4 regions of the Novosphingobium sp. Gsoil 351 genome follow, and region 1 is predicted to be linked to each of the others. Evidence: predicted binding sites of a transcription regulator. Region 1 holds the regulator's gene; each other region holds the start of a gene.

The links. The regulator LexA, encoded in region 1, represses DNA repair genes until DNA is damaged. The targets are predictions, from matches to a motif close to GTTCCNCNCTTGTTCT.
Region 2: a site for LexA is predicted at 2,892-2,907, ahead of uvrA (excinuclease ABC subunit UvrA). Genes of this name have one in related genera too.
Region 3: a site for LexA is predicted at 2,060-2,075, ahead of GKE62_RS02735 (ATP-dependent helicase). Genes of this name have one in related genera too.
Region 4: a site for LexA is predicted at 3,871-3,886, ahead of rmuC (DNA recombination protein RmuC). Genes of this name have one in related genera too.

What each region holds. Positions count from the first base shown of each region.
Region 1 is NZ_CP046120.1:944,104-949,826, forward strand. It holds gene GKE62_RS04485 (NYN domain-containing protein) at 1-269, shown strand, start outside; gene trpC (indole-3-glycerol phosphate synthase TrpC) at 274-1,059, shown strand; gene moaC (cyclic pyranopterin monophosphate synthase MoaC) at 1,217-1,690, shown strand; gene GKE62_RS04500 (molybdopterin molybdotransferase MoeA) at 1,687-2,898, shown strand; gene lexA (transcriptional repressor LexA) at 2,977-3,666, shown strand; gene GKE62_RS04510 (ComEC/Rec2 family competence protein) at 3,660-5,003, opposite strand; gene GKE62_RS18785 (hypothetical protein) at 4,985-5,260, opposite strand; gene GKE62_RS04520 (hypothetical protein) at 5,297-5,723, opposite strand, start outside.
Region 2 is NZ_CP046120.1:1,366,120-1,371,842, forward strand. It holds gene uvrA (excinuclease ABC subunit UvrA) at 1-2,879, opposite strand, end outside; gene GKE62_RS06505 (hypothetical protein) at 3,149-3,472, shown strand; gene GKE62_RS06510 (hypothetical protein) at 3,761-3,946, shown strand; gene GKE62_RS06515 (hypothetical protein) at 4,065-4,340, shown strand; gene GKE62_RS06520 (TIGR02281 family clan AA aspartic protease) at 4,350-5,012, opposite strand; gene GKE62_RS06525 (transglutaminase-like cysteine peptidase) at 5,151-5,723, shown strand, end outside.
Region 3 is NZ_CP046120.1:574,244-579,966, reverse strand. It holds gene GKE62_RS02735 (ATP-dependent helicase) at 1-2,056, opposite strand, end outside; gene GKE62_RS02730 (hypothetical protein) at 2,168-2,722, shown strand; gene GKE62_RS02725 (MFS transporter) at 2,903-4,180, shown strand; gene rsmD (16S rRNA (guanine(966)-N(2))-methyltransferase RsmD) at 4,158-4,700, opposite strand; partial or broken gene GKE62_RS02715 (pseudouridine synthase) at 4,886-5,635, opposite strand; gene GKE62_RS02710 (aromatic ring-hydroxylating dioxygenase subunit alpha) at 5,656-5,723, opposite strand, start outside.
Region 4 is NZ_CP046120.1:132,432-138,154, forward strand. It holds gene GKE62_RS00625 (zinc-binding dehydrogenase) at 1-327, opposite strand, end outside; gene truA (tRNA pseudouridine(38-40) synthase TruA) at 324-1,076, opposite strand; gene fmt (methionyl-tRNA formyltransferase) at 1,122-2,027, opposite strand; partial or broken gene recR (recombination mediator RecR) at 2,136-2,730, shown strand; gene GKE62_RS00645 (nuclear transport factor 2 family protein) at 2,727-3,113, opposite strand; gene def (peptide deformylase) at 3,224-3,793, shown strand; gene rmuC (DNA recombination protein RmuC) at 3,898-5,349, shown strand; gene GKE62_RS00660 (hypothetical protein) at 5,349-5,723, shown strand, end outside.

The DNA.
Region 1 (5,723 bases):
AGACCGCCAGCGAGCCCGATGACAAGACCGGTGTTGCACCACCGGTCGGCGACGACCTGGTCAAGCTGCTGGGCGATGCGTTGAAGGCGTCAAAGCGCGACGAGAGCGGTTTCGCCAGCATCTCCGAGGTGGGCCGCCGGGCCAGTGCTCGGTCATCATTCGACGCGCGCAGCTATGGCTTTCAACGCCTGTCCGATCTGGTCCAGTCGCTCGCCCAGTTCCAGACCGAGCGCCGCAACGGGGAACTGTTTATGAAGCGGCTTCGCTGAGCGCATGGACAAGCTCGCCGAAATCGTCGCGACCAAGCGCGCCGAAGTGGCCGCGCGAAGGCTGCGCGAACCTGTCTCCGCGCTGCGCGAACTGGCCGCGGCGCAGGTACGGCCGCGCGGGTTCGAGGCGGCGTTGCGACGCAGAAGCGCCGACGGCTTCGCGCTGATCGCGGAAATCAAGAAAGCTTCGCCCTCCAAGGGTCCCATTCGTGAGGATTTTCGTCCCGCCGATCATGCCCGAGACTACGCCCGGGGTGGGGCGGCGTGCCTGTCGGTGTTGACCGACGCACCTTACTTCCAGGGTCACGAGGACTACCTCATCGCCGCGCGGCACGCCGTCACGCTCCCGGTCTTGCGCAAGGACTTCATGGTCGATCCCTGGCAGGTGCTCGAATCGCGTGCGATCGGCGCCGACGCGATCCTGATCATCGTCGCCGCGCTCGAGGATGCAGCCATGGCCGAAATCGAGTGCGCGGCGATCGAGCACGGGATGGATGTGCTGGTCGAAGTCCACGACGCGGCCGAGATGGAACGGGCGAGCCGCCTGAAGTCGCGTTTGATCGGGGTGAACAACCGCAATCTCAAGACTTTCGTCACCGATCTTACAGCGACGGAAGAACTCGCTCCGCTGGCGCCGGAGGGCGCCTTCCTGGTCGGCGAGAGCGGGATCGCCTCGCACGCCGACTTGCTCCGCCTTGAGCGCAGCGGGGTGCGCGCTTTCCTCGTCGGCGAGAGCCTTATGCGCCAGCCGGACGTGGCGAAGGCGACGCGCGCGCTGCTCGGCAACTAGCGCTGTCCTACTGCGTCGGCCTTGTGCCATAGCGGTTCGCGATGATCGCCTTCCACCCCTCTTCCCGTCCGCCAGATCCCCGCTGTGCGGGAGCGACTTTTTCTTCCTTAGGACAGTGGTCCAAGTGGTCCACGCCCGGCAGCGAAAAGCGCGCGCGATGGCGCTGACCCACCTCGACGAATCGGGCAACGCGCGAATGGTCGACGTAGGCCCCAAGCCCGAAACCGCGCGTTCGGCGACAGCGCGCGGACAAATCGCGATGTCGGCGCAGGCGCTCGCCGCAATCCGCGACGGCGCCGCGCCCAAGGGCGACGTGCTCGCCGCGGCGCGGATCGCCGGGATCATGGCGGCCAAGAAGACCGCCGAACTGATCCCGCTGTGCCATCCGCTCGGGCTCGACGCGGTAACCGTCGACTTTGCCTTCGGGGAAGGCGGAGTGGAAGCGACGGCAACCGCTTCTCTCACAGGTCGAACGGGCATCGAAATGGAAGCGATGACAGCAGTTTCGGTCGCACTTCTGACAATCTATGACATGGCTAAGGCGCTCGACAAGGCGATGGTCATTGGCCCGATCCGCCTGATCGAAAAGCGCGGCGGCAAGTCGGGCGACTGGTTCGCCCCCGCGGCATGAAGCCGCCGCCGCTGTCGCTGGACGAAGCCCAGGCGCGCCTCCTGGCCCTGGCGCCCGCGCTCTCTGTCGAGCACCGCTCGATCGAGGACTGCGCTGGCTTCTATCTTGCCGAACCGCTGACCGCGTTGCGTACCCAGCCCGCGGCGGCGATGTCGGCGATGGACGGTTACGCGGTGCGCGCTGGGGAATCCGGGCCGTGGCGGGTGATCGGGGAAAGCGCCGCCGGACGTCCGCTCGATCGGCCTCTGAGACCGGGCGAGGTGGCGCGGATTTCGACCGGGGCGATCGTGCCCGAGGGCGCGGATCGCGTGCTGCTGCAGGAGGATTGCACGCGCGAGGGCGAGACTCTGCGCCATCTCCAGGCGGCCGCTGGGCCCGGCCGGCATGTCCGCCGCGCCGGGCTGGACTTTGGCGCAAACGACCTGCTCCTTCCTGCGGGAACACGGATCGGCGCGGCCCAACTGGCCCTCGCGATCGCCGCCGGGCACCAGCATCTCGCGGTTCGTCGCCCGGCGCGGCTGATCGTCATCGACTGCGGCGACGAACTCGTGCCGCCGGGCGTCCCCGGCCTGCCGCATCACCTGCCCGCCAGCAACGCGCCGATGCTCGCCGCGCTCGTGGCGGGGCTTCCGATCGAAATCCGCCGCTTGGGTCCGATTCCCGACAGGCTCGAGGCGCTTGCCGAAGCTTTCGAGACTGCGCGCCCGGCCGATATCGTGGTCACCAGCGGCGGCGCCTCGGTAGGCGACCATGACCTGATCCGCCCCGCGCTCGCCCATGCCGGCGCGCGCATCGATTTCTGGCGGGTGAAGATCAAGCCGGGCAAGCCGCTGCTCGTCGCCCGGCGCCCCAACGACGGAGGTAGCCAGATCGTCCTGGGGCTACCCGGGAACCCGGCCTCGGCTTTCGTCACGGGATTTCTGTTCATGCTGCCGCTGCTGCGCGCCGCGCTTGGCGCCGCCCAGCCGCTGCCGCGGTGCTTTCCGGCACGGCTTGCCGCGCCGCTGCCCCCAGGGGGCAAGCGTATGGAGTTCCTGCGCGCGCGTTGGGCCGACGGCGAAGTTACCGCCGGGACCGAGCAGGACAGCGGCGCCCTGCGCCCGCTGGCCCACGCCAACGCCTTGATTTGCCGGGCGATCGACGCGCCTGCGGCCACGGCTGGCGACATCGTGCCGATCTATTGGCTGGAAAACGGCGGTATTGCTTGACGAGGCGGCAGCGGTTGCTTAATTGTTCCTTGTTCGTTCGTGATTTGGCGGACGTAGTGCAATCGAGGAGCCCGGGCGATGCTGACGCGCAAGCAGCACGAACTGATCACCTTCATCCAGGCCCGGCTCGAGGCCAGCGGAATCTCGCCCTCGTTCGAGGAGATGAAGGAGGCGCTTGAGCTCAAGTCCAAGTCGGGCGTCCATCGCCTGATCTCGGCGCTTGAGGAGCGCGGCTTCATCCGCCGCCTGCCCAATCGCGCGCGCGCGCTTGAAGTGATCAAGACCCCAGAAGGTTCGGTGACCAAAGCAACCCCGCGCCCGGCGAATGCGAACGATGCGCTTGCCCCTCTACGCGCGCCTGTAACGCGAGGCGCTCCGGCCAACGACGTGATCGAGCTGCCGCTGCACGGGCGGATCGCCGCGGGCATGCCGATCGAGGCGTTCGAAGGCCAGTCCACCCTTCCCGTCCCCGCCGCGCTGCTGGGCGCAGGCGAACATTATGCGCTCGAAGTGTCGGGCGATTCGATGATCGAAGCAGGCATCCTCGACGGCGACTACGCCCTCGTGCGGCGCACCAACACCGCGCGCGATGGCGAGATCGTGGTTGCGCTGATCCGTGGCGAGGAAGCGACGCTGAAATACCTGCGGCGAGAAGCCGGCATGATCCGGCTCGATCCCGCGAACGGTGCCTACGATCCGCAGATCTACAAGCCGGGCGAGGTCGAAGTGCAGGGCAAGCTGGCGGGGTTGCTGCGGCGATATCACTGAGGCGGGGGCCGCCACCAGCCGTGCTCACCCTGGCTCTCCGCCACCGTGTGCACCCGGCCATCCGCCAGATCGATCGCCAGTCCGCCGGTTCGCGTCAGCAGCGCGCGATCGGCCTTCAGCTGGCGCGGGCGACAGCTCCTGGGCAGCCAGCGTTCGCTGACCACGATGTCGGCGCGCTCGCAGGCGGCGGCGAGTTCGCGTTCGTCGATCCGTTCGCGCGTGCGCCCGATCAGCAGCGTGGTGACGCGCCCGGCGCGGTCTAGAGCCACCGTGCAGAAGTCTGCACTGCATGTAGCGCCGGGCCAGCGTTCGAACGGGATCCGCGCGCCGTCGATCCCCGCGCTCTTGCGCAAATTGTCGGTGGCGAACTCGCTCTTGCTCTCACGCAGCACGAGCAGCGGACCGTCGGGGGAAGGAATCGCGACATGGCGGCCGTCGCCCGAGATCAACAGGTCGGGTGTGTGAAGACGAGCGAGCATTGCGCAGCCCAGCACCACCGGAACCAGCCCCAAAAGCCGCACCCGTCCGCTCCACAACGCGAGCCACAGGCCGCCTGCCACAAACAGCGCGAAGGTCGTGCGCGCCATCCCCGGCAGCAGCGCCACGGAGCCGGGCTGCGCCGCCGTCCAGTGCGCAAGGGCGAGCAGCAGTTCGAGGCTCTTGCCCGCCGCCCACCACGCGGGCGCGCCCAGCCCGGCCCCAGGGATGACAGCGTCGAGGACCAGCGCCGGCGCGATCAGCGGCATCGATACGAACGTGGTCAGCGGGATCGCGACGACGTTGGCCAGTGCGCCATAGACCCCGGCGCGGTGGAAGTGAAACAGACCGATCGGCATCAGCGCCAGCTCGATCACCCCTCCTGTGACCAGCAGCATCGCCAGCAGGCGCGCGAGCCGCACCGGCCGCGCCTCATCGCGCGGCGCCAGGAACGCCCGGACCGGCGCGGCCGAATGCAGCGCGACGATCGCGATGACCGAGGCGAAGCTCATCTGGAAGCCGGGCCCGACGACGGCTTCGGGCCAGAACAGGATGACCACGAACGCGGCGACCGCGATCATCCGCATGCTCAACGGGTCGCGCCCCAGCGCCAGTGCGATCAGCACCAGCACCGCGCCGATGCACGAGCGGATGGTCGGCACCTCCGCGCCCGTCAGCAAAGCATAGGCGACCCCGGCCAGCGCCCCGGTCGCGGCGGCGGCGAGCGGCAGGCGCACCCGCAACGCCAGCCACGGCCACAGCGCGAGCAGGCGGATCGCCAGGACATAAGCCGCACCGACCACCGCGCTGACATGCAATCCGCTGATCGGGAGGAGATGGGTCAGCCCTGCATCGCGCATCGCATCTTTGTCTGCGGCCAGGATCGCGCCACGCTCGCCGCTGGCAAAGGCCGCGGCGATCGCCCGGGCGTGCCGCCCAGCCGCTCGCGGACATGTCGCGAAAGGCTGCGTTGAACGCGGCCGAGCCAGCTCCCGCCCGGCATCGGCGTCAATACCTCGGGCTTGGCCAGCACGCTTCCGGTCGCCGACAGCCCCATGAACCACGCAGCGCGGGCGAAATCATAGGCGCCGGGCAGCATTGGCGAGGCCGGCGGCATCAGCCTCGCCAATGCTGCGGACGACCGCGCCTTCGCTCAGCGCGGGGGTGTCGTTCGCACCCGCACTGCCGCGCGCCCCGGCACCCCGCGCGCAACCAACGTCAGCCGCAAGCGGTCCTCGGCACCGCGCTCTTCGCGGGCTACGATCCTTCCGGTCAGGGTCACTATCGTGGGGCGATCCAGCGGTATTGCTCCGGCGAGCGTCGACTTGGTCCACACCGTGATCAGCCCCGCGGCGATCATCAGCGCCACCCCGATCAGCGCAGCCCGCAAGTATGGATGCCGTCCATCGCCGCGCAGTCCGGCCAGCGCGCCGAGCTCGATCGCCGCGCATCCGGCCAACACCGCCAGCCAGCGTGCCGTATCGGGAAGGACGAACCAGGCGGCGATACCGCCGGCGAAGGCCACGGCAAGCCAGGTCCCTCGCTCGAACGGGCGCGCAGCGAGGAACGCCTCGATAGCG
Region 2 (5,723 bases), 420 kb from region 1:
ACGCTTCTCTTATCCGCCGCGACCTTCTCGGGCGTGCCTTCGGCGACGATCTCGCCGCCGCGCACCCCGCCGCCCGGCCCCAGATCGAGCACCCAGTCGGCGGTCTTGATCACGTCGAGGTTGTGTTCGATCACCACCACGCTGTTGCCCTGGTCGACGAGGCGGTGGAGCACTTCGAGGAGTTTGCGGACATCCTCGAAATGCAGCCCAGTGGTCGGCTCGTCGAGGATGTAGAGCGTCTGCCCGGTGCTGCGGCGGCTGAGTTCCTTGGCGAGCTTGACCCGCTGGGCCTCGCCGCCGCTCAGCGTGGTCGCCTGCTGGCCGACCTTGACGTAGCCCAGGCCGACCTCGCCCAGCATGTGCATCTTCTCGCGGATCGATGGCACCGCCTTGAAGAAGGCTTCCGCGTCCTCGATCGTCATGTCGAGCACGTCGGCGATGCTGTGGCCCTTGAACTTCACCTCAAGCGTCTCACGGTTGTAGCGCCGCCCGCCGCATTCCTCGCAGGTGACGTAGACGTCGGGAAGGAAGTGCATCTCGATCTTGATCAGCCCGTCGCCCTGGCACGCCTCGCACCGCCCGCCCTTGACGTTGAAGCTGAACCGCCCGGGCTTGTAGCCGCGGGCGAGGCTTTCGGGGAGGCCGGCGAACCAGTCGCGGATCTGGGTGAAGGCGCCGGTGTAGGTCGCGGGGTTGGAGCGCGGGGTGCGGCCGATCGGCGACTGGTCGATCTCGATCACCTTGTCGCACAGCTCCAGCCCCTTGATCCGGTCGTGCGCGCCCGCCAGCACCCGCGCGCCGTTGAGCGCGCGCGCGGCGCCGGCATAGAGCGTGTCGATCGTCAGGCTCGACTTGCCGCTGCCCGAAACCCCGGTGACGCAGCAGAACGTGCCGAGCGGGAACTTCGCCGTCACCCCGCGCAGGTTGTTGGCGCGGGCGTTCTCGACCACGATGTGGTGGCCGTTGCCGCGGCGGCGGACCGGCGGCACCGCGATCTTGCGCGCGCCCGACAGGTACTGGCCGGTGAGGCTTTCGGGCGCGGCGAGGATGTCGGCCAGTACCCCCTGCGCGACGATCTCGCCGCCGTGGACCCCGGCGCCGGGGCCGAGATCGACGATATGGTCGGCGTGGCGGATCGCGTCCTCGTCGTGCTCGACCACGATCACGGTGTTGCCCAGATCGCGCAGGCGTTTCAGGGTTTCGAGCAGCCGGTCGTTGTCGCGCTGGTGGAGGCCGATGCTCGGCTCGTCGAGCACGTAGAGAACGCCCGACAGGCCGCTGCCGATCTGGCTGGCAAGGCGGATGCGCTGCGATTCGCCGCCCGACAGCGTACCTGAAGTTCGGTCGAGGTTCAGGTAATCGAGCCCGACATTATCAAGGAAACCAAGCCGTTCGTTGATCTCCTTGAGGATCGCCCGCGCGATCTGCTGCTGCTGGTTGTTCAGTTTCGGCTCGAGCGCGAGGAACCACGCCTTGGCGTCGGCGACGCTGAGCCGGACCGGGCCGGAGATGCTCTCGCCCGCGATTCGGACGCTCAGCGCCTCGGGCTTGAGCCGCGCGCCGTGGCAGGTCTCGCACGGTTGCGCGGTCTGGTACTTGCCCAGCTCCTCGCGCATCCACGTGCTCTCGGTCTGAAGCAGGCGGCGGTTGAGGTTGCCGATCACCCCTTCGAACGACTTGCGCACGGTGTAGGATTTGCGCCCGTCCTTGAAGGTCAGCGGGATCGGCTTGCCCTTGGTCCCGAACAGGATGGTGTCGTGCACCGCCTCGCCCAGCTCGCTCCACGGGGTGTCGAGATCGAACCCGTACTCCGCGCCCAGGCTGGCGAGGACCTGCATGTAGTAGGGGCTCGGCGGGTTGGACTTGGCCCACGGCACCACCGCGCCCTTCTTGAGGCTGAGCGCCTCGTTGGGGACGACGAGCTGCGGATCGAACAGCAGCTTTTCGCCCAGCCCGTCGCACGCCGGGCACGCGCCCTGCGGGGCGTTGAAGCTGAACAGCCGCGGCTCGATGGCTTCCAGGGTGAAGCCGGAGACCGGGCAGGCGAACTTCTCGCTGAACACGATGCGGTTGGGGGGCAGGCCCGCCCCTTTCAGGTTGGTGCCCTGCGCGTCCTCTTCCTCGCGGCCCGGGACGTTGCCGTCGGCCAGATCGACATAGGCCAGCCCGTCGGCCAGCTTGAGCGCCTGTTCGAAGCTGTCGGCCAGCCGCGTCTCCACGCCCCCTTGTTCGGGAGTACTGGCGCGCACCGCGATCCGGTCGACCACCACCTCGATGTCGTGCTTGAACTTCTTGTCGAGCGCGGGGGCGTCCTCGATCGCCATCGTCTCGCCATCGATGCGCACGCGGGTGAAGCCGGCGCGCTGCCATTCGGCGAGCTCCTTGCGGTATTCGCCCTTGCGCCCGCGCACCACCGGGGCGAGCAGGAACAGCCGCGTCCCCTCGGGCAGCGCCATCACCCGGTCGACCATCGTGCTGACCGTCTGCGCCTCGATCGGCAGGCCGGTCGCGGGCGAATAAGGCACCCCGACGCGCGCCCACAGCAGGCGCATGTAGTCGTAGATCTCGGTCACCGTCGCCACCGTGCTGCGCGGGTTGCGACTGGTGGTCTTCTGCTCGATGCTGATCGCGGGGCTGAGGCCGTCGATATGCTCGACATTGGGCTTCTGCATCATCTCGAGGAACTGGCGGGCGTAGGCCGAGAGCGACTCGACATAGCGCCGCTGGCCCTCGGCATAGATCGTGTCGAACGCCAGGCTGGACTTGCCGCTGCCGCTCAGCCCGGTGATCACGATCAGCGAGTCGCGTGGCAGCGCCACGTCGAAACCCTTGAGATTATGCTCGCGCGCGCCCCGCACGACGATCTGATTGACGGACATAAGGGTGGTTCTGTTCCAGATTTGTTCGCGGGAGGCAAGGGGAAGGCAGGAGAAGGCCACAGGTGGGGGGCGCAGGCCAAGGTTGCAACTCGGCAAGCGCGCGATCGGGCGATGCGATGGCCCCAAAGTAACCCGCGCGGGAAACGGCGGACGGCGCGCGCCGAACCGCCCTGCCCGCGCGCCCGGCTGCGCTGCGTTTACCCCAACGCACTGGAAAGACTTAACCCTCTCGGCGAATACTTGGCGGGAGGGAAAAGGGAGGGTCACCCATGAATACCAGGCTGTTCGCCGGCGCACTGGCGCTGGGCATCGCGTTCGTCTCCACCGCGGCGGTCGCCGACGATCCACGCGATCCGTCGATGCGCAGCCCCGCGGCGCGGGCGCGCGACAAGGCGATCATCAAGCGGCTCAACGAAGACCAGCTCGCCTATATCCAGCAGCGCGACGCGCGCTACGCCGAAGGCTGGCGCGCCTACCGCGAAGGGCCGCGGGTCAACGCCTCGCGCCAGGCGCAATACGAACGCGAGATGGCCGCCTGGCGCCGCGCGGTCGCCAAGTGCCGTGCCGGCTATCGCGAGTATTGTGCGCGCTAGTCCCCGGCTTCACCCCAGCCGCCGTCCTTGCGGCTCGCCCGCAAAGGCACCAACAGCACCGAGCCGTCGCGATAGGGGCCGCCGATGCGCCGCGGGCGGCGAGGCGCTGGGGGCTGCCCTGCCTGGTCGCTCGTCGCTCGGCATCGGCGTCTCGTCCCCCGGTCGGGCATAAATCGGCGAATGTCGAATTGGTACAATTTTCTGCGAATCGCTTGGCTTAAGGAGAGCCTGACGACGCCCCACGTCGGACAATGCCTCCCCAGGCTCCACCCGTTCGAGACCACGCTGATGACCGCCGATACCGCCCCCCGCCCCACCGCTCCCGCCATCGGCCTGTTCGGCGGCGGAAAGCCTGCCCCTCAGGCCGCCGAGCCCCAAGCCGCCGTGTCTGACCAGGGCGAGCCGACCTCGACCCAGCGCAAGTCGTTCGCCGACTTGTTCCGCGCCGATGGGACAGAACTTCACGCGGCCTGAACAATCGCCGCCAGCCGCCCGGCCACTTCCGCAAGTGTGAGCCGCCTCACCGCGGTATCGCCGCGTGGATGCGATACTGAGAATCATGATGTACTGGAGATCGACGATGCGCTTGTTGATGCGCAGCCAGGCCCGTGCGGCACATGCTCCGACGATCCGCGCAGCGGCCAAACCGATCGCCGGCGAAGAACGCCGCGCGTGGATCGAGGCGCTGTTTGGCGATCATCTGCCCCGCACCCGCCCCGAGCGCGAGCGCGCGATCGAGGTGCTGGTGGGTGACGCAGGAGTGTGGCGGATGCTCCACCAGGTCCGCCACTCGATGGCCGAGACCAGCGCCACGATCGAACGCCTCGCCCGCGCGGCGCTGGAGGATAAGCCGCTGAGGGCAGCGTAAGCGAACCCTCTAGGCTTTGGGCGCTCCTTGCGGGTGGTTGGGCACCAACACCAGTTCGCCATCCTCCACCCGCCAGCCCTTCAGCCGCGAGAGGAAGTTCATCCCCAGCACGTTCATCCCCTCCATGCCCGGCACGATCACCGCATCGAGATCGCGCGCGACGACGTTGCCGAAGCTGAACTCGCCGATCGTCGCAATGCGCGCCATCAGCGTCCCGCTCGCGGTGCGCAGTTGCACCGGCATCCGTCCCGGCGAAGGCTGGATACCGCTCTTCCCGGCAAAGACCTCGGAAACCGCGGTCAGCGTCGCGCCGGTATCGACCAGGAACCGCCGCGGCTCGCCGTTGACCATCGCCTCGATCCAATAGTGCCCGTCGGGCGAGAGGGGGATGCGGGTCTCGCTACCCACGATGCGCTGCGCGGGCAGGCCGACTTGCGGTAGCGCCAGGTCGAGTGCAGGGTTTGACAGCCGCGCGACTTGGAGCACGGTCATCCCGACCACCGCGATCAGCGCCAGATTGCCGCCTGCGCGCATGATCCGGCCGGCCCGCGGGGTCGCGCCGCCGATCAGCGAGCCGGCGAGCGTCACGACCATTGCGATCACCGCCGCGGCAAGCAGCGGCGACTGCATCAGGCCCGAGGTCCAGCCGGGCAAGGCTCCATCCACGTCCATCTTCGGAAGATCGTGGCGGGCCGCGCCTTTCGCAAGCCTGAAGCCCCAGACGGCAGGCATTCTGGTTAAGCCTGCGAAGGCTGGCGTTAACCAGGTTGCTCCACCCAGCCTTGAGGGGGGCTGCGGCAGAAGCGCGCCATGCACCGGCGCATTCTTGCCGCGACCATCGCCACACTGGCCGCCACCGCGCTGCCAGCGGCCGCGCATGCCGCGGTCGCGTTGGGGACGATGCCGCTGGCGCTGGCCGCCGCCGCGTCGTTCGAGCAGGGCCAATGCGCCGCGCTCGCCCAGCCCGCCGCGGGCGAGGCGCGCGCGGTTCCGGCGGCGCTGAGCAAGTCGGCGGCGATCCTCGGCGGACAGCCCAGTGCGCTCGAGTTGATGCGCCAGCAGCAGGCCGGGCTGGCGCCATCTGCCGCCGTACCGGCGCTGCCTGGCACTGGCCTGGTCCCGCGCTCGGGCGGGGAGTGCGCAATGTTCGTGCGCCCGGAAGTCGATTTCGCGACGATGCGACCGGGATTAGGCGTCCGCGTGCCAGGTGCCGACGATTTTCTTGGCAGCCGCCGCCTTGCGGTGCGCAAAACCGGGTTCGACGCGCAGTGGAACCGCGTGCGTCATGGAAGTTTGGGGGCGGGCTTGGCCGGGGTGAGTGGGGGCCATCCCGGCCAAGCTGCCATCGCGGCGGTCAACAGCTGGGCCAACGCGAAGATCCGT
Region 3 (5,723 bases), 370 kb from region 1:
GGGTCATGATGCGCGACGGCTGGTTACGGGCGACGCTGGCGAAGGGATCGTCGTTCTCGCTGAACTGGGCGCGCCACAGCGACGCGCCGCCACTCAGGGTGGTTTCGTGCTCGACATGCGCGGCGGGCATTTCGGCGATGAATCGGCTGGGGATCGAGCTGGTCCACTGACCGTAGATGCGGCGATTGGCGGCGTGAAAGATCGTGCAGCGCAGCCGCGCGCGGGTGATCGCGACGTAGGCCAGGCGGCGCTCCTCTTCGAGGCTGGCCAGCCCGCCCTCGTCGAGCGCGCGCTGGCTGGGGAACACGCCTTCTTCCCAGCCGACGAGGTAGAGGTAGTCGAACTCCAGCCCCTTGGCGGCGTGGATCGTCATGATCGTGATCTTGTCGGCGTCGGCGTCGGCGTCGTTATCCATGACCAGGCTGACGTGTTCGAGGAACCCGCCAAGCGTCTCGTACTCCTCCATCGCGCGGGCGAGCTCGGTCAGGTTCTCGAGCCGCCCCGCCGCGTCCGCGCTTTTTTCGGCCTGGAGCATCCCGGTATAGCCGCTTTCGTCGAGGGTCGTGCGGACCAGTTCGGCGGGTACCAGCGTCTGCGCCACCTCGCGCCAGTGGGCGAGGCCGCGCATCAGTATCGCCAGACTGTTGCGCGCGCGGGTCGGCAGTTCGTCGGAATCGCAAACCTCCAGCGCGGCGGCTGCGAGCGGGATGCCCCGGCCTCGCGCGGTGCGATGAAGGGTCTCCAGAGCCTTGTCGCCCAGCCCGCGCTTGGGGGTGTTGAAGATGCGCTCGAACGCGAGGTCATCGGCGGGTTGCGCGATGACCCGCAGATAAGCGAGCGCATCTCGAATTTCGGCGCGCTCGTAGAAACGGAAGCCGCCGACGATGCGGTAGTTCAGCCCGATCGCGATGAACCGGTCCTCGAACTCACGGGTCTGGAACTGGGCGCGGACGAGGATCGCCATATTGTTGAGGCTCACCCCGTCGCGGATCAGCGCCTCGGCTTCCTCGCCCACGCGGCGCGCTTCCTCGGGGCCGTCCCACACCCCGATCGCGCGGACCTTGTCGCCCGAATTGCGCTCGGTCCACAGCGTCTTGCCCAGCCGCTGGCTATTTGCATCGATCAGGCCGGATGCGGCGGCGAGAATGTCCGGGGTAGAGCGATAGTTCTGTTCAAGACGTATCACCTTCGCGCCCGGGAAGTCCTTTTCGAAGCGCAGGATGTTGGCGACTTCCGCGCCGCGCCACGAATAGATCGACTGGTCATCGTCGCCGACCACGCAGATATTCTTGCGCGCCTGCGCAATCAGCCGCAGCCACAGATACTGGACCGCGTTGGTGTCCTGATACTCATCGACCATCACGTATTTGAAACGCTGCTGGTACTGTTCGAGAATGTCGCGCTCGCGGCGGAAGATGTTGAGCATATGCAGCGTCAGGTCGCCGAAATCGCAGGCGTTGAGCGCCTTCAGACGGTCTTGATAGAGCCGGTAGAACTGCTGGCCCTTGCCGTTGGCGTAGAGCTCGTTCTCGACCGCATCAAGATCGCCGGGGTTGAGCCCGCGGTTCTTCCAGCGGTCGATCAGGCCCGCCAATTGCCGCGCGGGCCAGCGCTTTTCATCGAGGTCGTTGGCGCTGATCAATTGCTTGAGCAGGCGGATCTGGTCATCGGTGTCGATGATCGTGTAGTTCGCCTGGAGGCCGACGAGCTCGGCATGGCGGCGCAGCATCCTGGCCGCGATCGAATGGAAGGTGCCAAGCCAAGGCATTCCCTCCACCGCCGGACCGATCAACTGGCCGACCCGCTCGCGCATCTCGCGCGCGGCCTTGTTGGTGAAGGTGACGCACAGAATTTCGCTCGGCCAGGCGAGACGCGACCGGACGAGGTGTGCCAGACGCGCGGTGAGTGCCGCGGTCTTGCCGGTGCCGGCCCCGGCCAACATCAGCACCGGACCCTCGGTAGTGAGCACCGCCTCCTGCTGCGGCGGGTTCAGCCCATCGAGCCATTGCGGCGGATTTTCGACGGTTGCAGCAGTCGAGGGAGCGGGGTCGGCCATTCGTGAACAGGTAGGGAACGCGGGCGGCGCGGGCAAGGGCGCGCCGGAACCGATTGCGCGGCACGGCGTATTTTGCCCGACCCGAAAACGAAATCGCGCAAGGAGCACCCCATGCGAACCCTTCTTCTGGCGAGCGCCGCGACCCTGGTCGCGTTGGCCGCAGCCCCCGCGCTCCAGGCCCAGGAAACAACGACGACGACCACGACGACCACCGCGGCCGATGGCACGACTTACACCATGACGACCGAGCAGAAGACCACCTACGACGGCTGGCCCGGCCCTCGGCGGATCGTATATGATGCCTGGCCGAACGACTATCGCGCCTATTACTGGACGCTAACTCCGGTGCAGCAGACCGGATGGTGGGCGCTGACCGACGCGCAGCGCGCCCAGGTCTATGGGCTGGCTCCCGAACAGCGTGCCGCCGCCTGGGCCTCGATCGAGGCGCAGCTTGCCAACGCAAAAACAGCCAACCAAGCGAACGCTGCGGTAGCGCCCACCACCACGACCACGGCCGTGACCACCTCGGGAACCGACGTGACGCCGGAAACGACGACCGTCGCCACCACCACCGGCAATTACGCGCCCCCCGCCGCCGCAATCGATGGACAAGGCCTACCCGATCTGCACCAGCAAAGTGCAAGACAGCTGCCAGAACCCCGGTGAAGGCGGAGCAAAAGGCCGCAGCCGTGCCCTCAAGTACTGGCCGGGCAAGCCCGCCAGCGAGATCCGCGGGCCGAAAACCCAAGGTTAAATCGAAGCCCTCGTAAGGGTCGCAAGAAAGGGCGTCGGGCAACCGGCGCCCTTTTTTGTTGAGTTGCCTGGCGGGCTCGCCAAGGGGGAGCGATGGATGAAATCCGCAACAACGCGCGCGTGCTTGGCGCGGCGCTGACCGGGACGACGGTCGAGTTTTACGATTTCTACGTTTACGCGATCGCTGCCGCGCTGGTTTTCGGCCCGCTTTTCTTCCCCGCCGAATCGCCGCAGGCGCAGGCGATGTTCGCGTTCATGAGCTTCGGTCTGGCGTTCCTCGCGCGCCCGCTCGGGGCCATCGCGTTCGGCCATTTCGGCGATCGCGTCGGGCGCAAATCGACGCTGGTCGCTTCGCTCCTTCTCATGGGTGGATCGACGCTGCTTATAGCGTTTCTGCCGACGTATGCGGTGATGAGCGGGTATGGAGTCGGCTGGGTCGCGCCGCTGCTGCTTTGCATGTTGCGCTTCGGGCAGGGCCTCGGCCTTGGCGGCGAGTGGGGCGGAGCCGCGCTGCTCGCGGTTGAAAACGCCCCGCCGGGGTGGGAGGCGCGGTTCGGCTCGGCCCCGCAGTTCGGCGCGCCGCTGGGGTTCCTGGCGGCCAACGGGCTGTTCCTGCTGCTGGGTTTGGGACTGAGCGAGGCGGATTTTCTCGCCTGGGGGTGGCGTGTGCCGTTTCTGGCCAGCGCGCTGCTGGTCGCGGTAGGGCTGTGGGTGCGGCTAAGGATCGCGGAGACCCCCGCGTTTCGAGCAGCGCGCGATCGTGCGCCGCCCCCTTCGGTGCCCTTCGGCACGCTGCTGCGCGAACATCCGGGCGCGGTGCTGGCGGGCAGCGCGGCGGTGATCGCGTGCTTCGCGATCTTCTATCTCTCGACCGCCTTTGCGCTGTCCTATGCGACCACCGAACGTGGCTTCCCACGCCAGGATGTCCAGCTTGCCTTGCTCGGCGCGATCGGATTCCTCGCGTTGGGGATCGGGATCGCGGCGCTGGCGAGCGACCGCTTCGGGGCGCGGCCAGTGCTTGCCTGGGGTGCGGCGGCGACGGTGGTGCTGGGCCTCGCCTTCGGGCCGATCCTGACCCACGCCGGCGTGACCGCGATCTTCGCGCTGCTCAGCGCCGCACTTCTCGTGATGGGCTTCGTCTATGGACCGCTCGGCGGGTTCCTGAGCGCGCTCTACCCGGTGCCGGTGCGCTACACGGGGGTTTCGGTCGCATTCACCTTGGGCGGGATCATGGGCGGCGCGTTGACCCCGATCGCGGCACAGGCGCTGGGCGCGGCAGGTCAGGGGGACCGGGTCGGCTGGCTGCTGTGCGCGGCGGGGTTGCTGACATTGGCCGGGGTGGCGTTCGCTAGGCCGCCCGCAGCAGAGTGAGCCTGGCCTTGCCGACCTTACGCTCGGCAGCGACGGTGAAGGACTTGATAGCTACCGCCTCGCCAGGCCCGGTCTCGAGGCTGATCCAACTCGCCGGGCCGATCCAACCAAGTCTCAGCAGCTTGTCGAGCGCCACCGCCCCCGCGCCGCTGGCATACGGCGGATCGAGCAAGAGCAGGTCGAGTGGCGCTTTGGCAGGGCCGAGCGCAAGCACCGATCCAGCGCGCACGTCGGCCCGGTCCTGAGCCCGCAGCGCGGCGATGTTCGCGCGAAGACTGCGGATCGCGGCGGCGTCCTGTTCGACGAACAGGCACGTCGCCGCGCCGCGTGATAAAGCCTCCAGCCCCAGCGCGCCCGATCCGGCGAACAGGTCGGCGACCGCCAGGCCCTCGAACGATCCGATCCGGCTGACCAGCATCGAGAACAGCGTCTCGCGGGTGCGGTCGGCGGTGGGACGGGTGGCGTCGCCCGGCGGCGCGCCCAGCTTGCGCCCGCGCCATTCGCCCGCGATGATCCTCATTTCGCGCGGGGCTTGCGCGGGGGTCGTGCGGTGGCCTTGCCGGCGGTTTGTTTGGGAGGCGTGCGGCGAGATCGCCAAGGCCGCTGATCGGGCTTGGGCGCGCCGGTCTTCGCCTCGGGCTTTGCCGCTTTGGCCGGTGGCGCTTTGACCGGCGGCGTTCTTGCCGGACCGGTGATGATTTCCACCCCTATGCTTTTGGCCAGATTCTCGACGTCCTTGCTCAGCAGCTCGACCGCGGTCCCGCGCGGCAGGTCGCCGAGATGGAACGGGCCGTAACCGATGCGGATCAGGCGGCTGACCTGAAGACCGAGAAATTCGAGAACGCGCCGCACCTCGCGATTCTTGCCTTCGGTCAGGGTCAGCACAATCCACCGGTTGAGCCCAGCGCCGCGCTCGAGATCGGCCTCGATCTTGCCGTAACGCACGCCTTCGATCGTCACGCCGGCGATCAGATCGTCGAGCATCGACTGGGTGACGGTGCCGAACACCCGCGCGCGATAAGTTCGCGCCACCCCGGTGGCGGGCAGTTCGAGCGCACGTTTCAGCCCGCCATCGTTGGTCAGCAGCAGCAGGCCTTCGGTGTTGAAGTCGAGCCGTCCGACCGGCATCACTCGGGGCGATCCGGCGGGCATCGCGTTGCGCAGCGCGGTGTAGATGGTCGGTCGCCCCGCCGGGTCTCGCTCGGCGGTGATCAGGCCGGAGGGCTTGTGGAACGCGAACAGCCGGGCAGGTTCGGCGGCGGCGACAGGGTTGCCGTCCACGGTAACGCCCTTGAGGCTGGCGAGGATCGTCGCCGGGGTCTCCAGCACCTTGCCGTCGAGCGCGATGCGCCCTTCGGCGATCATCCGCTCGATCTCGCGCCGACTGGCGACACCCGCGCGGGCGAGAAGCTTGGCGATGCGATCGCCGGGACGAGGTTCGGGGGTGGGGGACATCCGTGCCCTTTAGGCCGAACTCAGTGATTCCCCAACTGCTCGACCAGCACTTCATGAAACCGGCTGATCCCGCCCTCGAGCGTGCCCA
Region 4 (5,723 bases), 810 kb from region 1:
CGCCTGAGCCTGCGGATCGTCGCCCGCCGCGATCACGGTCCCGGCGCACTCGTTACCCGCGGGCATTGCGAGGCCGTGCCGCGCCTTCATCGCGCGGGTGGCGTTGTCGGGCATTTTCGCGACGACCTTGCCTGGTGAATATGTCGCGTTGGCGGTATCGGCGCTGGCGAACAGCAGGCCAAGGTCGGATGGATTGATCGGCGCCGCCTCGACCTCGATCAGCACCTGGCTGCCGGTCGGATCGTCGAAGGTCTTGGGTGCGATTTCGACCGTCAGCGTGCCGTCGGCGGCGAGGGTGGTGAGCAGTTGTTTGCCCTGGACGGTCATTGGTTCTCTCCCGGATAGATTGCAGCCACGAAGTAGAGCCCATCGGGTGGCGCATTGAAACCCAAATGTGCGCGGTCACGCGCTTCCAGCGCCACGGCGAGATCGGCGCGGGTCCATTTCCCTTGACCGACCAGCGCGAGGCAACCCACCATCGAACGGACCTGGTGATGGAGGAAACTGCGCGCTGCCGCCTCGATCAGGACCTCTTCGCCTTCGCGCCGGACAGCCAGAGCATCGAGCGTCTTCAGCGGGCTGAGCGCTTGGCAATGCGCCGAGCGGAACGTGGTGAAATCGTGATGTCCGACCAACACTTGTGCGGCATCGTTCATAGCGTTTGCGGCGAGAGGCCGGGCGATCGGCCAAGCTCGTCCGGTGGCGAGCGCAAGCGGCGCGCGGCGGTTGACGATGCGATAGCGATATCGCCGCCCGATGCACGAGAACCGCGCATGCCAATCGTCGGGCACGGTCTCGCACGCCAGCACCGCGATGGGGTTAGGCCGCAGTCGCGCGTTGAGCGCTTCCATAAGCCGGAACGGCGTGATGGCCTTGGCGACATCGATATGCGCGCGCATCGCCAGGGCGTGGACCCCGGTATCGGTGCGCCCCGCGGCGTGGAGCGTCGCCTGTTCGCCCAGCACCGCAAACGCCGCCTCCTCGACCGCCTGCTGCACACTGGCCCCGTGCGGCTGGCGCTGAAGTCCCATGAACGGGCCGCCGTCGTATTCGAGGGTTAGGGCGAAGCGGGTCACCGGAAGCTTAGCTCCATGACTTCGCTCGGGATGGCCGGGTTTGGGTCATACGATCAAGGTGCCCTGAGCGATGGACTTGCCGCGCAGCAGGTCCGCGGTTGCCATCGCGGAACGTCCCGCCCGCTGGATCGAGGTCGGGCGGATCGCGCCATCGCCGCAGGCGATGGTCAGCCGATCGTCGAGCGCCGTCCCCGGTAGACCGGTACCTTCAACGACTTCCGCCGCAAGTACGCGAAACCGTTCGCCCCCCAATTCGAACCACGCGCTTGGCGCGGGCGCGAAGGCGCGGACTTGGCGGCCGACTTGTTCGGCGGTTTGATGGAAATCGATCCGGCTCTCGGCCTTGTCGATCTTTTTTGCGTACGTTACGCCGTCTTCGGGCTGTGCAACTGGAGGATGCGAGGGCAGATCGCTCAGCACCTCCACGAGCAGGCTTGCGCCGACTTTACCCAACTCTTCAATGAGTTCACCCGCGGTCTTCCGGTCGATCGCAACTTCGGCGGTCGCCAACACCGGCCCGGTATCCAGCCCAGCCTCCATTCGCATGATGCACACGCCGGTCAGCGTGTCCCCAGCCAGAATCGCGCGCTGAATCGGCGCAGCGCCGCGCCATCTCGGCAGTAGCGAGGCGTGGACGTTGAGGCAGCCAAGGCGCGGTGCGTCGAGTACCGCCTGCGGCAGGATCAAGCCGTAGGCTGCGACCACTGCGATATGGGCGCCGAGCGCGGCGAACTCAGCTTGCTCCGCCGCACCTTTGAGCGATCCTGGGTGCCGCACCGCGATGCCGAGCTGTTCGGCGGTGAGCTGCACCGGCGACTTGCGGTACTGCTTGCCCCGCCCGGCGGGGCGTGGCGGCTGGGTATAAGTGGCGACGACCTCGTGGCCCGCCTCGACCAGCGCGCGCAGCGTCGGCACCGCGAACTCCGGCGTGCCCATGAAGACGACCTTCAACCCCAATTCCGTTCTTCCTGAGCTTGTCGAAGGACCGTCCTTACTTTTGCACCGTCGAAAGGGAAGAGCGGGGCTTCGACAACCTCAGCCTGAACGGTAAAGGGAGATATGGCTTCCTCGGAAATCGAAAACCTCAGCGCCGCCCTGGCCAAGCTTCCCGGCCTCGGCCCGCGCTCGGCGCGACGTGCGGTGCTGTGGCTGATCAAACGGCGCGAAACCGCGTTGGTCCAGCTCGTTTCGGCGCTGAACTCGGTGCAGGGTGCGCTCGTCGAGTGCGGCATCTGCGGCAATGTCGATACCCGCGATCCCTGCGCGATCTGCGCCGATCGCCGCCGCGACCAGCGCCAGCTCTGCGTGGTCGAGGAAGTCGCCGACTTGTGGGCGCTCGATCGCGCCAAGCTGTTCCAGGGACGCTATCACGTGCTCGGCGGGCGGCTCTCGGCGCTCGATGGCGTGCGGCCAGAAGATATCGCGATCGCCCGCCTGATCGCGCGGGTGGCGGAGGGTGGGATCGACGAAGTGGTGCTTGCAACCAACGCCACACTCGAAGGCCAGACGACCGCGCACTATATCGCCGAGCGGCTTGAGAGTTATCCGATCCGCCTGACCCAGCTCGCCCACGGGCTGCCGGTAGGGGGAGATCGACTACCTCGACGAGGGAACGCTCGCCCAAGCGTTGCGCGCAAGGCGGCCGGTGGGCTAGCCGCCGGGCTTGCCGAGGATCGTCTCGGTGTGGAGCGCGCACTTCCAGTTGCCACCTTCGCGCACCCAGGTGCTGCTGTCTGCGCAGTGCAGGTCCATCGCCTCTCCCCGCATCTCGCCGGTCTGGTGGACTTTGTAGGCGATCACCGCGACGTCGTCGGCGGGAAAGATCACGTCCATTTCGCTGAAAGCGAACTTTTCGAGTGTCCACTGGCCTTCTTCGGTCATTTTCTCGTACGTGGCGGGGTCGATCCGCATTGATCCCATGGGGCCGGTGATCAGGCATTCCTCGGCGATCATCGTCGCCGCGGTCTTGGCGTCCTTGTCGACCATGGACTGCCAAAAGCGGATTTCGAGTTTTTCGATTTCGGCGGATTGGGTCATCGCTCGGCTTCTTTCGCTCGTGCGGTTCGAACCGCCGGACGCGCTCCGGGTTCCGCATTGATCGAACGCGCTTCCTTGCCGAATCCCCCGCGCGAGATTATCTGGCGGGCATGGCTATCCGCGAAATCCTCGAAATCCCCGATCCACGGCTCAAGCTGGTCTCCAAGCGTGTCGAGACGTTCGACGACGACCTACGCACACTTGCCGCCGACATGCTCGAAACGATGTACGACGCCCCCGGGATCGGTCTCGCCGCGATCCAGGTCGGCGTTCCGCTGCGCCTCCTGGTCATAGACTTGCAGGAACCCGACGAGGACGCTGAGCCCGAGGTATGCCACGCCCACGGCGGCGAGAGCCACACGCATCGGCCAGTGAAGCGCGCGCCCCGCATATTTGTGAATCCGGAGATTCTCGATCCCTCGCAAGAGCTTAATGTCTATAGCGAAGGTTGTCTCTCGGTTCCTGAAATCTACGCCGACGTCGAACGCCCGGCCGCGATCCGCGCCCGCTGGCAGGATCTCGACGGCAAGGTCCACGAGGAGCAGATGGACGGCTTGTGGGCGACCTGCCTCCAGCACGAGATGGACCATCTCGAAGGCATCCTGTTCATCGATCACCTCAGCCGCCTGAAACGGCAGATGGCGCTGAAGAAACTGCAAAAGCTGCGCCAGGCGGCGTGAGCGCCACCATGTTCCCTGTTGCATTCGGCGTGAGCGCTGCTGCGCTTGCAATGTAGGGTTTCGCCGCGTAGGTTCGCGTTCCGTTCTCTTTTCCGGACGCCTTGGTGAACCCGACTGTTATCGCCCTCATCGCACTGTGCGTTGGCCTTCTTGCCGGGACGGCGCTGGGCTGGTTCGCCGGTTCGCGACCCGCAGCCGTTTGGCGCGCGCGCCATGCAGAGCGTGACGCCGAGGCGCGCGAGGTCGGAGAGCGGTTGGCGCGAATGGTGCCGGAATTGGCGACGATGAGCGAACGCGCTGCGCGCGCCGACTCGATGGCGAACGATCTTGATCGAGCGCGGGAGGATCGCGAAGGTTTGCGCGCCGAAATCGCGCGGCTGCGAGCCGACGCGGCGAACTTCGCCGATCGCGAACGGCTGCTGATCGAGGCTCGCGAATTGTTACTCAAAGAGTTTCAGAATGCCGGGGCCAAAGTGCTTGAAGGCGCGCAGAAATCCTTTCTCGATCGAGCGGGCGAGCGGTTCGCCCAATCGGAAGACAAGAACGAGGCGCGGATCAAGGCGCTGCTCGAGCCCGTCGGGGCGAAGTTGACGCTCTACGAAGAGCAGGTTCGCAAGCTCGAGCGTGAGCGGGTCGATGCTTTCGGCAATCTTTCGGGTCTGATCGAAGGCATGCGCGCCGGGCAGGAGGCGATCCGGGCCGAGGCGCAGCGGCTCGGCAATTCGCTGACCAACGCCCCCAAGGCGCGCGGGCGCTGGGGCGAGCGGGCGCTCCAGAACGTGCTCGAACAATGCGGGCTGACCGAGCACACCGACTTCGATCTCGAGCATTCGATCGATACCGAAGACGGCCGCCTCCGGCCCGATGCGATCGTGCACGTGCCCGGCCAGAAGAAGCTGGTGATCGACGCCAAAGTCTCACTCAACGCCTACCAGGCCGCGTTCGAATCGAACGACGATGCAGAGCGCAAGCGGCACTTCGATCTGCACGCGCGGTCGATGCGCAACCATGTCCAGACGCTGGGGGCCAAGGGCTATCAGAGTCAGTTCGCCGAAGCGCCCGACTATGTCGTGATGTTCGTGCCCGGCGAGCATTTCGTCTCGGCGGCGCTGGAGCACGACCCCGAGCTGTGGGATTTCGCGTTCCGCAACAAGGTTCTGCTCGCCACGCCGACCAATCTGGTGGCGATTGCGCGAACCGTGGCGATGGTGTGGAAGCAAGACACGATCGCACGCGAGGCGGTCGAGATCGGCAGGGCCGGAGGCGAGCTCTACGATCGCCTCGCCACCGCCGCCGAACACCTCAAGGGCATGGGAGGAGGGCTCGATCGCGCGGTGCGCAAATACAACGATTTCGTCGGCAGTTTCGAACGCAACGTCCTCACCTCGGGTCGCCGCCTGCGCGACAAAGGGATCGAGATCGGCAAGCGGGAGATCGAAGACGTCCCGCTGGTGGATGCGTTGCCGCGTCATGGCGATGTCATGAACGCTTCGGAACCGGGCGAGGCGCTGCTCATTGAGGAAGCGGCGAGCGAGGCAGCGCGGGACACCGGGTAATGCGAGGCAGGGGGCTGACGACGTTGGCGGCCGCGCTGGCTCTGCTGGCAGCCTGTGATCGGGCTGCAGTTCCACCCGAAACCGCGCGGAGCGCAATTCCCGAGGCGTTGGCGCCGCCGGTCGCTCCACCCGCGACCCCATCCGCCGCGCCGGTTCCACCCCCCACCGCCAGCGAGTCGCCTGCCGTCGAGGCCCGCGATTGGGCCAAGCCGCTCGTGGCGTTTGTCCCGCGGGACGAATGCGTGCGGTTGCCAGGATACCCTGCGTTCCGCGAGGCGCTGTTCGCCGCGACGGCCAAGCGCGATGCCGATGCGCTCGTTGCGCTGGCCGATCCCGCCATCCACCTCGACTTCGGGGGAGGTGCCGGACTCGAC